Regions from separate parts of the Qiania dongpingensis genome, predicted to be linked through region 1. Evidence: riboswitches for the same ligand, from Rfam matches in the RefSeq annotation. Region 1 holds a riboswitch; the other holds the start of a gene.
What was found. Region 1 has a riboswitch for lysine ahead of H9Q78_RS04500 (hydantoinase/oxoprolinase family protein). Riboswitches for the same ligand answer to the same signal wherever they lie in the genome.

Region 1 (4,690 bases):
GGCTGCGCCTGTGCCAGCGCCGCATCCTGTTCTCCGAGGAACAGAGAGATAGAATGTACTCCGGACGCCAATTCTAAAAATTTCTGGCCCATAGTAAGACCAGAGGCCCCGCTTTCCCCCTCACCGGCGGACACAGCCCGGGCTTCTTCCTTTGATACAAAGGAGGACATGGGAAGCCGGGCGGCCAAAGCGGTAAGCCGCGCAGGGCCTCCCCGCAGAAGAAACCAGCCGAATGCCACCAGTACGACCAGCGCCGCCCCACTCCCCCGTGAATCGTGGTGCCTGTTGAAAAAACTCAAAATACCTTCCTCCTTTCCCGGAAAATCCCGGAAGCCCGCCGCCATATCCATGTCCTCAGGGCTTGTATTATCCGAGCGAAAAACCGCCGGTCACTTCATACCATCATATGACCTGGACATGCAGATGATTCCTTTTTCCTAGCCCTGAAAAGCAATGTTGATTCCTTCCGAGATGGTGAAGCTGAGCCTCTTTACCCGTTCGTCGATATTTCCAGGAGTTACGTACATCGGACCGAATCTGGGTTCTATGAGCTCTCTTACCATCTGATACCGCTCGTCCATCCTCATCCCTTCCACCGCGTCCGCGGCCGACGAAGCTCCAGCCGCTTCCAAAAGCTCCGACAAAGCGTCCACCGTATCGTAAACAATGGCGGCCGCCGCTACAACAGTAGGGACACCCACCGCGATGACCGGAATCCCCAGGCTTTCTTCCGTCAGGCTGTGCCGGTGATTCCCCACGCCGGAGCCCGGCTGGATTCCCGTGTTGCTCAGCTGTATAGTCGTAGCTAAACGGCTGACGCTCCGCGCCGCCAGGGCGTCTATCACCACCACCGCCTCCGGATTCGTCTCCTTTACCACGCCTCTGACGATCTCCGCGGTCTCCATTCCGGTCTGTGCCATGACGCCGGGGACGATCCCGCTGACGATCCGTACGCCTTTTTCCCGTTCTCCGTCTGTATTCTCACCCCGCAGATGCCTGGTCATCATCAGGTTATCCAGCACCTTCGGCCCCAGGGAATCGGAGGTAACCTCATGATTTCCCAGTCCTACCACCAGTACGGACTGCGGGCATCCGAAGCTTTCCAAAAGCTCCCCAATATAATGCGCAAGCTCCTTCGAAATCTCACGGTGATAGCCCTCGTCCGGCACCGCCATCTGTTCTGCTTCCAAGGTGATGTAGATTCCCTTTGGTTTTCCTATCGCCTTCTCTCCCCGTTCATCCACTACCTCCACCCTCGTCACTTTTACGTCAGAATTATCGCTGCAGGATTCCTCTATCCGCACCCCGGGGATTCCTTCCTCCCCCTCCGTGACTGACTCTCTGGCTTCCAGAGCCAGGTCTGTGTGCACTTGTATACCCTCTGTTTTTTCAAGCAACTCGTCTTCCGTCCAAAGGTCATTCGCATTATTATCTGTCTTTTCCATGTTTCCCCTGTCCTTTCCTCTGGCTTCCTGCTTTTCTCTTTCCGCCGGCCAGTTTTTCCAGTTCATTTTTGCTACTATCTTTTACAATTTTTCCCGAAATATGTATTGACAGCCTTTGCTTTTTCCTATAGAATATAAAAGTATGTTTACATTAGACTGTCCGTGTCCGGCTTTAATGCAAACCAGATAAATGAAGACAATTTTATTTGATTTGGAGGTGTACAAATTGGCAAATATTAAGTCCGCAAAGAAGAGGGTTCTGGTGGCTGAAGCAAAAACTGCCAGGAACAAAGCAATTAAATCCAAGGTAAAGACCGTGGTGAAAAAGGTTGAAGCTTCTATTTCTGCCGGTGACAAGGCTGCAGCACAGGCAGGTTTATTGGTTGCTATCAGCGAAATCGACAAAGCTGCTTCCAAGGGTATCTACCACAAGAACACTGCTTCCAGAAAAGTTGCCCGTTTGACAAAAGCGGTAAATAAAATCGCATAAATCATAACTTGAATAAACCGAAGTGGAATCCTGTCAGAATGGTGTGCTGACAGGATTTTTTATTCTAAATGAGAAAAGGAGAATTTCCATGGCAGAACTGAATCCGCAAAAAAGACTGGGTTTCGGCGCGATGCGTCTTCCGCTCCTGAATCCCGATGACCCTACATCCATTGATATCGACACCTATTCCAAAATGATCGACCGATATCTCGCCCAGGGTTTCTGCTACATCGATACCGCCTATCCGTATCATAAGGAACATTCTGAGGAGGCGGTCTGCGAGGCGCTGGTAAAGAGGTATCCCCGCGACGCCTATCTTCTGGCCGATAAAATGCCCACCTTCCTGGTCAAAGGGCCGGAATATTATGAACGCTTCTTTGATACTCAGCTCAAGCGCTGCCAGGTGGATTATTTTGATTACTATCTTCTCCATAACATGGCAAGAGACCGTTTTGAAGAAACCACACGGTACGGCGGATTTGAATTCATGAAAAAGCTGAAAGCGGAAGGAAAAGTACGTCACATCGGCTTTTCCTTTCATGACCGCGCCGATGTCCTGGAGGAGATTCTCACCGCCCATCCGGAGATGGAATTTGTCCAGCTTCAGCTTAATTACATAGACTGGGACAGTGAAATCATCCAATCCAGAAAATGTTTGGAAACAGCCCGCCGGTTTGGAAAGCCGGTCATCGTTATGGAACCGGCCAAGGGCGGCGGTCTGGCAAACCTCCCCGAAAAGGCCGCAGAAATCTTTCGTGAATATTCTCCGGACGCTTCCCCGGCATCCTGGGCGATCCGTTTCGCCGCGTCCCAGGAAGGGGTCATGATGGTCCTCAGCGGGATGTCCTCTCTTTCCCAGCTGGAAGACAATCTTTCTTACATGGAAGATTTTCATCCCCTTGGCAAAGAGGAGCTGGAACGAATTTCCCGTGTGACAGATGTCCTCCGGGAAATCCAGGCCATTCCCTGTACCAGCTGTAAATACTGCGTCGATGAATGTCCGATGGATATCAACATCCCCGGTTATTTTTCTGTTTATAACTTGATGAAGCAATATGGACAGAACAATTTCCCTCAGATGCACTACAGGCGCCAGGCCCTTGGACGCGGCGCCGCGTCCGACTGTATTGAATGTCACAGCTGTGAGGGCCACTGCCCGCAGCACATCAAAATCACGGACCAATTAAAGGTAATTGCCGATATTTTTGAAAAGTAAAGGGATTCAGTTGACTTTGACGTCTTGATTCGCTATAATTGTTAGGTATGTATAGGGGCGCGGAAATCATCAGTACCACAGCCTGTGGGAAAGGGAAATCTGCCGAAAGCGTTTTGCGCTTGGGCTTGCATCGAATAGGTGCAAGACTGTTTTTGAAGCCCGCCAAGCTTCAAAAGAGCACTATGATATACCTGGGGGCATGGAGTTAATTGGACGACAGAAAAAGTGAGTTTGACACTACAGGACATTAATACCAGCTTTTCCGGGCGTACCGCAGCCGGAACGTTTTGGATTACAGCTTGCAATGATGTAAAGCAGCCATGTGCATATACCATGCACGTGACTGCTCTTTTATTATAAACGAGGGGAGAAGATTTAACGTGAATAAAATCAGAATCGGCGTCGACGTCGGCGGCACCAACACCGACATATGCGCAATTGATGAAACAACCGGCGAGTTGATGGTCTATAAACTGCCATCCTCTTTAAAGGACCAGTCCCAGGCAGTCGTGGGAGGCGTCCGTAAGATCGTGGAAAAATACGGTCTGAATTATGAAAATGTAGATCGCTTCATCCACGGAACTACCGTAGCAACCAACGCCATCCTGGAAAGCCGGGGAGCGCGCACGGCCCTGGTGACCACAAAGGGCTTCCGTGATCTCCTGGAGATCGGACGGCAGAAACGTCCGGATCTTTATGATCTTCAGATGGACAAGGCTCCCGTCCTGGTTCCCAGAAATCTGAGGTTTGAGCTGACGGAACGTATGAACTATAAGGGTGAGATCCTGGACGCACTCCAGGATGAAGAAATCCTGGCGCTGATTGAAGAGCTTAAAAAGAGCGGTGCCGAGGCTGTCGCCGTCTTATTTTTAAATGCGTACTTAAATCCCGAGAACGAGGCAAGGGTAAAAGCCCTCATTGAAGAGCATATGCCTGGAATTTACATTTCCACCTCCAGTGAGATTTCCAATCAATTCCGTGAGTTTGAACGGCTCTGCGGTACGGTCCTCAATTCCTTTGTCGGCCCCGAGGTAAAAAAATACCTGGACAGCCTGAGACATACTCTGGAGCAGATCGGAATCAAAAAGGTATATATCAACCATTCCAACGGCGGACTCATGTCCATCCGGGAGGCTGCCACTTATCCCATAAAGACCGGTCTTTCCGGCCCGGCCGCAGGTGTCATCGGCGTACAGTATCTGACGAATCTGATCGATTATAAAAACGTCATTACCCTCGATGTGGGCGGGACCAGCACCGATATCAGCATGATCGTAAACGGCAATATAGAAAGCTCCAAGGATAAAAACATCAGCGGGTATCCCGTAAGGATTCCCTCCATTGATATTTCCACCATCGGTGCCGGCGGCGGCAGCATTGCCTGGGTGGACAGCGGCGGCATCCTGAAGGTCGGCCCTCAGAGCGCCGGAGCCGATCCCGGACCCGCCTGCTATGCCCGCGGCGGAAAGGAAGCCACCATCACAGACGCCCGCGTGATCCTCGGACATCTGAATAACAAAGAGCTGTTAAACGGTCAGC
Region 2 (4,690 bases), 410 kb from region 1:
CGTACCAGTCTTATCTGTACTTCCCTCGCTCGTACCGCTGTTTTTGTCGGAACTGTTCTCCCCGGCGCTTTCGGAGCCGTGGGTCTCTGCCCCGTTGGTCGTCTCCTTATTATCGTTTTTCTTGGTACCACATCCGACCGCTAAAAAAGCAGACAGAAGAACCAGCGCCGTCATCATGAAAAATCGTTTTGTCTTCATAACTATTTCTCCTTTTTACGCATTTTCTACTGTTAATATGCGCATCTTGGAGAAAAATACTACGTTAAAAATTTCCAATTTTATAATCAGTCAAAAAAGCTTTGCCGGTCACCCGATAACATCGCTCATATCGTAAAATCCGGCCGGTTTTCCCGCCAGAAATTTTGCGGCTTCTATGGCCCCCTTCGCAAATACGGCCTTGGAATAAGCCGTATGCTTAAATTCGACTACCTCGTCGGTACCGGCAAATATCACCTCATGCTCTCCAACAATGTTCCCGCCCCGTACAGCGCTGATCCCAATCTCTTTTTTCGGACGCTTTACCCGTTCATTTGAACGGTCATACTTATAAGCATATTCATTGTCCAAAGCCTCATTTATGGAATCCGCCAGCGCAAGCGCTGTGCCGCTGGGCGCATCCACTTTCTGGTTGTGATGCTTTTCCACAATTTCAATGTCAAAGCCTGCCGGAGCCAGCGTCTGGGCCGCCTCTTTTAAAAGCTTCAAAAGCATGTTGACCCCCAGGGACATATTCGCCGATTTAAGAACGGCCACCGACCTGCCCGCCTCCCGGATTTTCTCCATCTGTTCCTCGGATATCCCCGTAGTACAGATCACCACAGGAATCTGCCTTTTCACACTGTAATCCAAAAGACTCTCGATTGCTTTCGCGGAACAGAAATCAATGATGACATCTGCTTCTTCCCTGCACGCTTCCAAAGAAGCATATACAGGATAAGTATTCTGTATATGATCCGACAGATCGACACCGGCGACGATCTGTGCATCCGCATCCGCGGCCAAAAGTCCGGTGATCACTTGTCCCATATGGCCGTTGCAGCCATGCATGATGATTCTTATCATATTCTCTCTCCTTTATGAACGGATGCGCCGGCATCCCACCATATCTTAAGGTCTGCCGGCGTTTGTCTTCCTGTCTGTCTTATGCTTTCAGCAAAAGGCCATAATCCGTCATGGCTTTCTTCAGTTTCTCCACGTTCTCCGGCTCCATGGGGGACAAAGGTCCGCGGAGCGGCCCGCATTCTTTTCCCATCAGATTCATGGCCGTTTTCACCGGAATCGGATTCACCTCGCAGAAAAGCGCGTCAATCAGAGGAAGGGCCTCCAGCTGCATTTTCGCACTTTCCATTACCCGCCCTTCCAAAAAGTTCATGACAATATCATGAGTCTGCCTGGGAGCGACATTGGCCAGGACTGAAATCACGCCGATTCCTCCCAGTGACAGAAGCGGCACGATCTGATCGTCATTTCCCGAATAAATATCCAGACAGCCGTCTGCCAGATGAGCCAGCTTCGCGATCTGGGAAATATTTCCGCAGGCCTCTTTGATCCCTACGATGTTCGGCACATGTTTCGCCAGGTAAACCGCAGTCTCCGGCAGAATATTGCAGCCGGTGCGGCTGGGTACGTTATAAAGGATGATCGGAATCTTCACTGCCTCCGCCACTGCGGTGAAATGAGCGATCAGCCCTTTCTGTGTCGCCTTATTGTAATAAGGGGTTACCTGCAGAAGCCCGTCAGCCCCCAGTTTCTCGGCCTCCACAGACAGGTAGATCGCAGTCTCCGTGCAGTTGGAACCGGTGCCCGCGACTACCGGCACCCGTCCGTCTACCACCTTTACCGTATGTCCGACTACATCCAAATGCTCCTCGTGGCTCAAAGTGGATGCCTCGCCTGTCGTCCCGCAGATTATGATACTGTCCACGCCGCCTGCGATCTGTTCTTCCAAAAGTTCTGTCAGTTTTTCATAATTCACACTTCCGTCTTCATGAAAAGGGGTTACAATCGCTACACCTGCTCCTTTGAATATTGCCATCTCATTTCCTCCTTCACATTAATGAATTTCCCCATAGCACAAAACAGAGCTGACCAGAAGGCCAGCTCTAAAGATTCTATGACCAGCACGTAAAATATTCCATGCTGAAATCCTTTAAGTAGCGCTCCATCCGGCTGGATGACAGTCATATAGCTCTTAACCATACGCCCAGGAACTCCTATTCAGGCTATTCGTTCCTTCGGCGTTCTTCCCTTTCTCCCGGCCTCTTCTATGCCTGTACATATCAGCCAGCATACTGATGAAAAACGCAACCTCTACATTTGTTATTCAATTTATTGGTTTTGGTCATCATAACACCAAAATATGGCATTGTCAACCTGTCAGCAGCAGGATTTCTTAATATCCTCTGAATCAATCCTGGAAATGCTGTCCACGCAGCCATAAAGCTCATCGGGGAATACGATTCCCGTCATAATGACATCCACATCGTCATCCTTCGCCTCCAGAAGCTTCGCGATATCGGCCGCCTCAATAATACCGTAATCCACCAACCCCAGAATCTCATCCAGGATGAGCACATCACAATCCCTGGTGGAAAGCACCTTTTTGGCAAAGTTCACGCCATTGCGCATGTTTGTCGCTTCCTCTTTTCTCTCTTCCGAAGAAAGTTCAGAAAAAGGCTTATCGGATTTCTCAAAGGAAAAGACCTTGATCTCCGGTTCCAGGCGCTTGCTCATCTCATTTTCCTCGTTCCTGCCTTTCAGGAACTGAATAATCACGATATTCTTATTGCGTCCGGCGGCTTTCACTGCCAGACCTATGGCACAGGCGCTTTTTCCGCTTCCTTCCCCGCATAAAACATGAACGATTCCTTTTTTCATGGGTCCCCCTCCAGGTTCCACTCGTCGTATATCCCTTATATTTTACCACCGTTTGCCAGATATTGCAACTTTATTCTACCCATTCCAGCTTGCTGACGGATACCTCATAAGCCACCCTCTTCTCGCTTTCCGTTTCATTGATCCGTTTTACGTACTCCCGGCTCTGTACACGGCCCCATACGCAGATCCGGCTTCCGACTTCAAAGCCTGACGCATATCTCGCATTCCGTCCCCAGGCAATGCAGGGAATATAATCGGATTTTCCATACGGACGGTTCACAGCCACCAAAAGATCTGCTATTTCACGTCCCAAAGGCGTTTTTCTATAAATCGGCGCCTTGCATATGTATCCATCGAGAAAAATCTGATTCGTTTTCGTATAATCGTTGAATTCTTCCAAAAAAGCGATCTCTCTTACAAATACGGATAAGACCAGACGGTTCTTTGTTCCCTCATGTCTGTTATAGGAACGGAACTGCCCGGTGGCCTCCACCAGCATCCCAGCGTAGTCCCCCGTGATGTCGATCAGGCGTTCCGAAATAAGAAGCGGGATGACATCTGTCTGATCGCTCAGACGGTTGATCGAGATCTCCGTCAGGTAAAAGCCCTCACCAAACACTTCGTGGCTGAAGGTGAACCCCGATATGATCTCTCCGATTACGGTGACTTTGTTGTTCTCCATGATTTTCTCTGGCATTAGTATTTCTCCTTTCAACACTGTTTCGTCCTTTTGATTACCTGGTAATTCAGGCTAATATTATGTGTATTCCTTAACTGGGGATTTTATACATAAATTTTTAAATTTTTCTTCATTTACTTTTATCACTGGGTATACTACAATATATGGTAGCGTTTTGGAAAATTTCAAACTATCTGTTTTAATTGAGGAGAACTTATGATTTCTGTCGATATCATTGTTCCCTGTTATAACGAAGAAGAGGTATTGGAGACCTTTTACAAAGTCACCGAAGAGACCGTTTCTGCCATGGCAGGGTACCAGTTTACTTATATCTTTGTGGATGACGGCAGCCGGGACACTACACTGGCCAAAATACACAGTTTGGCAAAGGCACACGCCAATGTCCGCTATCTCTCTTTTTCCAGGAATTTTGGAAAGGAAGCCGCTATGTTTGCCGGTCTTCAGCACTCTTTCGGAGACCTGGTCATCGTCATGGATGCCGACCTGCAGCATCCTCCCGCCATGATCCCGGAAATGATGAAGGGCATCGAGGAGGGATATGACTGCGCTGCCGCTATGCGCTCCACCAGACAGGGAGAATCGCGGTTTCGAAGTGTCTTTTCTAATCTCTTCTATAAAATAAGCAACAAGATGTCCGATGTCAAAATGCCTCAGGCTGCCGTGGACTTCCGTATCATGACCAGGCAGATGGTCAATTCCATTTTGAAGCTGTCAGAAGTGGAACGGTTTTCCAAGGGGATTTTTGCCTGGGTCGGTTATGAGACCAAATGGTATCCATATGAAAATGTGGAACGGACCATGGGGACTACCAAATGGAGCTTCAAGGGCCTTTTCAAATATGCCATCGACGGAATCACCTCCTTTTCTATTTCTCCTCTCCGTCTGGTTTCCGGAATGGGGTTTCTGATTTCCATCGTTGCGTTCGTTTATATCATCGTTACCCTGATCCAAACCCTCATCTTTGGAATTGATGTGCCGGGCTATGTGACGACCTTGTGCGCCGTCTTGTTTTTAGGCGGCATCATCGAGCTGTCTATCGGCATTCTGGGCGAATATATCGCCCACATTTATATGGAAGCCAAGGACAGGCCCATATACATCGTCAAACAGAGC

Region 2: it holds a riboswitch for lysine, as region 1 does, so the genes downstream of both, dapA (4-hydroxy-tetrahydrodipicolinate synthase) here and H9Q78_RS04500 (hydantoinase/oxoprolinase family protein) in region 1, are expected to answer to the same signal.

What each region holds. Positions count from the first base shown of each region.
Region 1 is NZ_CP060634.1:951,083-955,772, forward strand. Features, by position in the region: gene spoIIP (stage II sporulation protein P) at 1-299, opposite strand, end outside; gene gpr (GPR endopeptidase) at 438-1,445, opposite strand; gene rpsT (30S ribosomal protein S20) at 1,672-1,935, shown strand; gene H9Q78_RS04495 (aldo/keto reductase) at 2,024-3,151, shown strand; lysine riboswitch at 3,196-3,342, shown strand; gene H9Q78_RS04500 (hydantoinase/oxoprolinase family protein) at 3,532-4,690, shown strand, end outside.
Region 2 is NZ_CP060634.1:1,363,030-1,367,719, forward strand. Features, by position in the region: gene H9Q78_RS06525 (hypothetical protein) at 1-198, opposite strand, end outside; gene dapB (4-hydroxy-tetrahydrodipicolinate reductase) at 307-1,062, opposite strand; gene dapA (4-hydroxy-tetrahydrodipicolinate synthase) at 1,142-2,035, opposite strand; lysine riboswitch at 2,147-2,321, opposite strand; gene H9Q78_RS06540 (cob(I)yrinic acid a,c-diamide adenosyltransferase) at 2,377-2,877, opposite strand; gene H9Q78_RS06545 (single-stranded DNA-binding protein) at 2,948-3,574, opposite strand; gene H9Q78_RS06550 (glycosyltransferase family 2 protein) at 3,773-4,690, shown strand, end outside.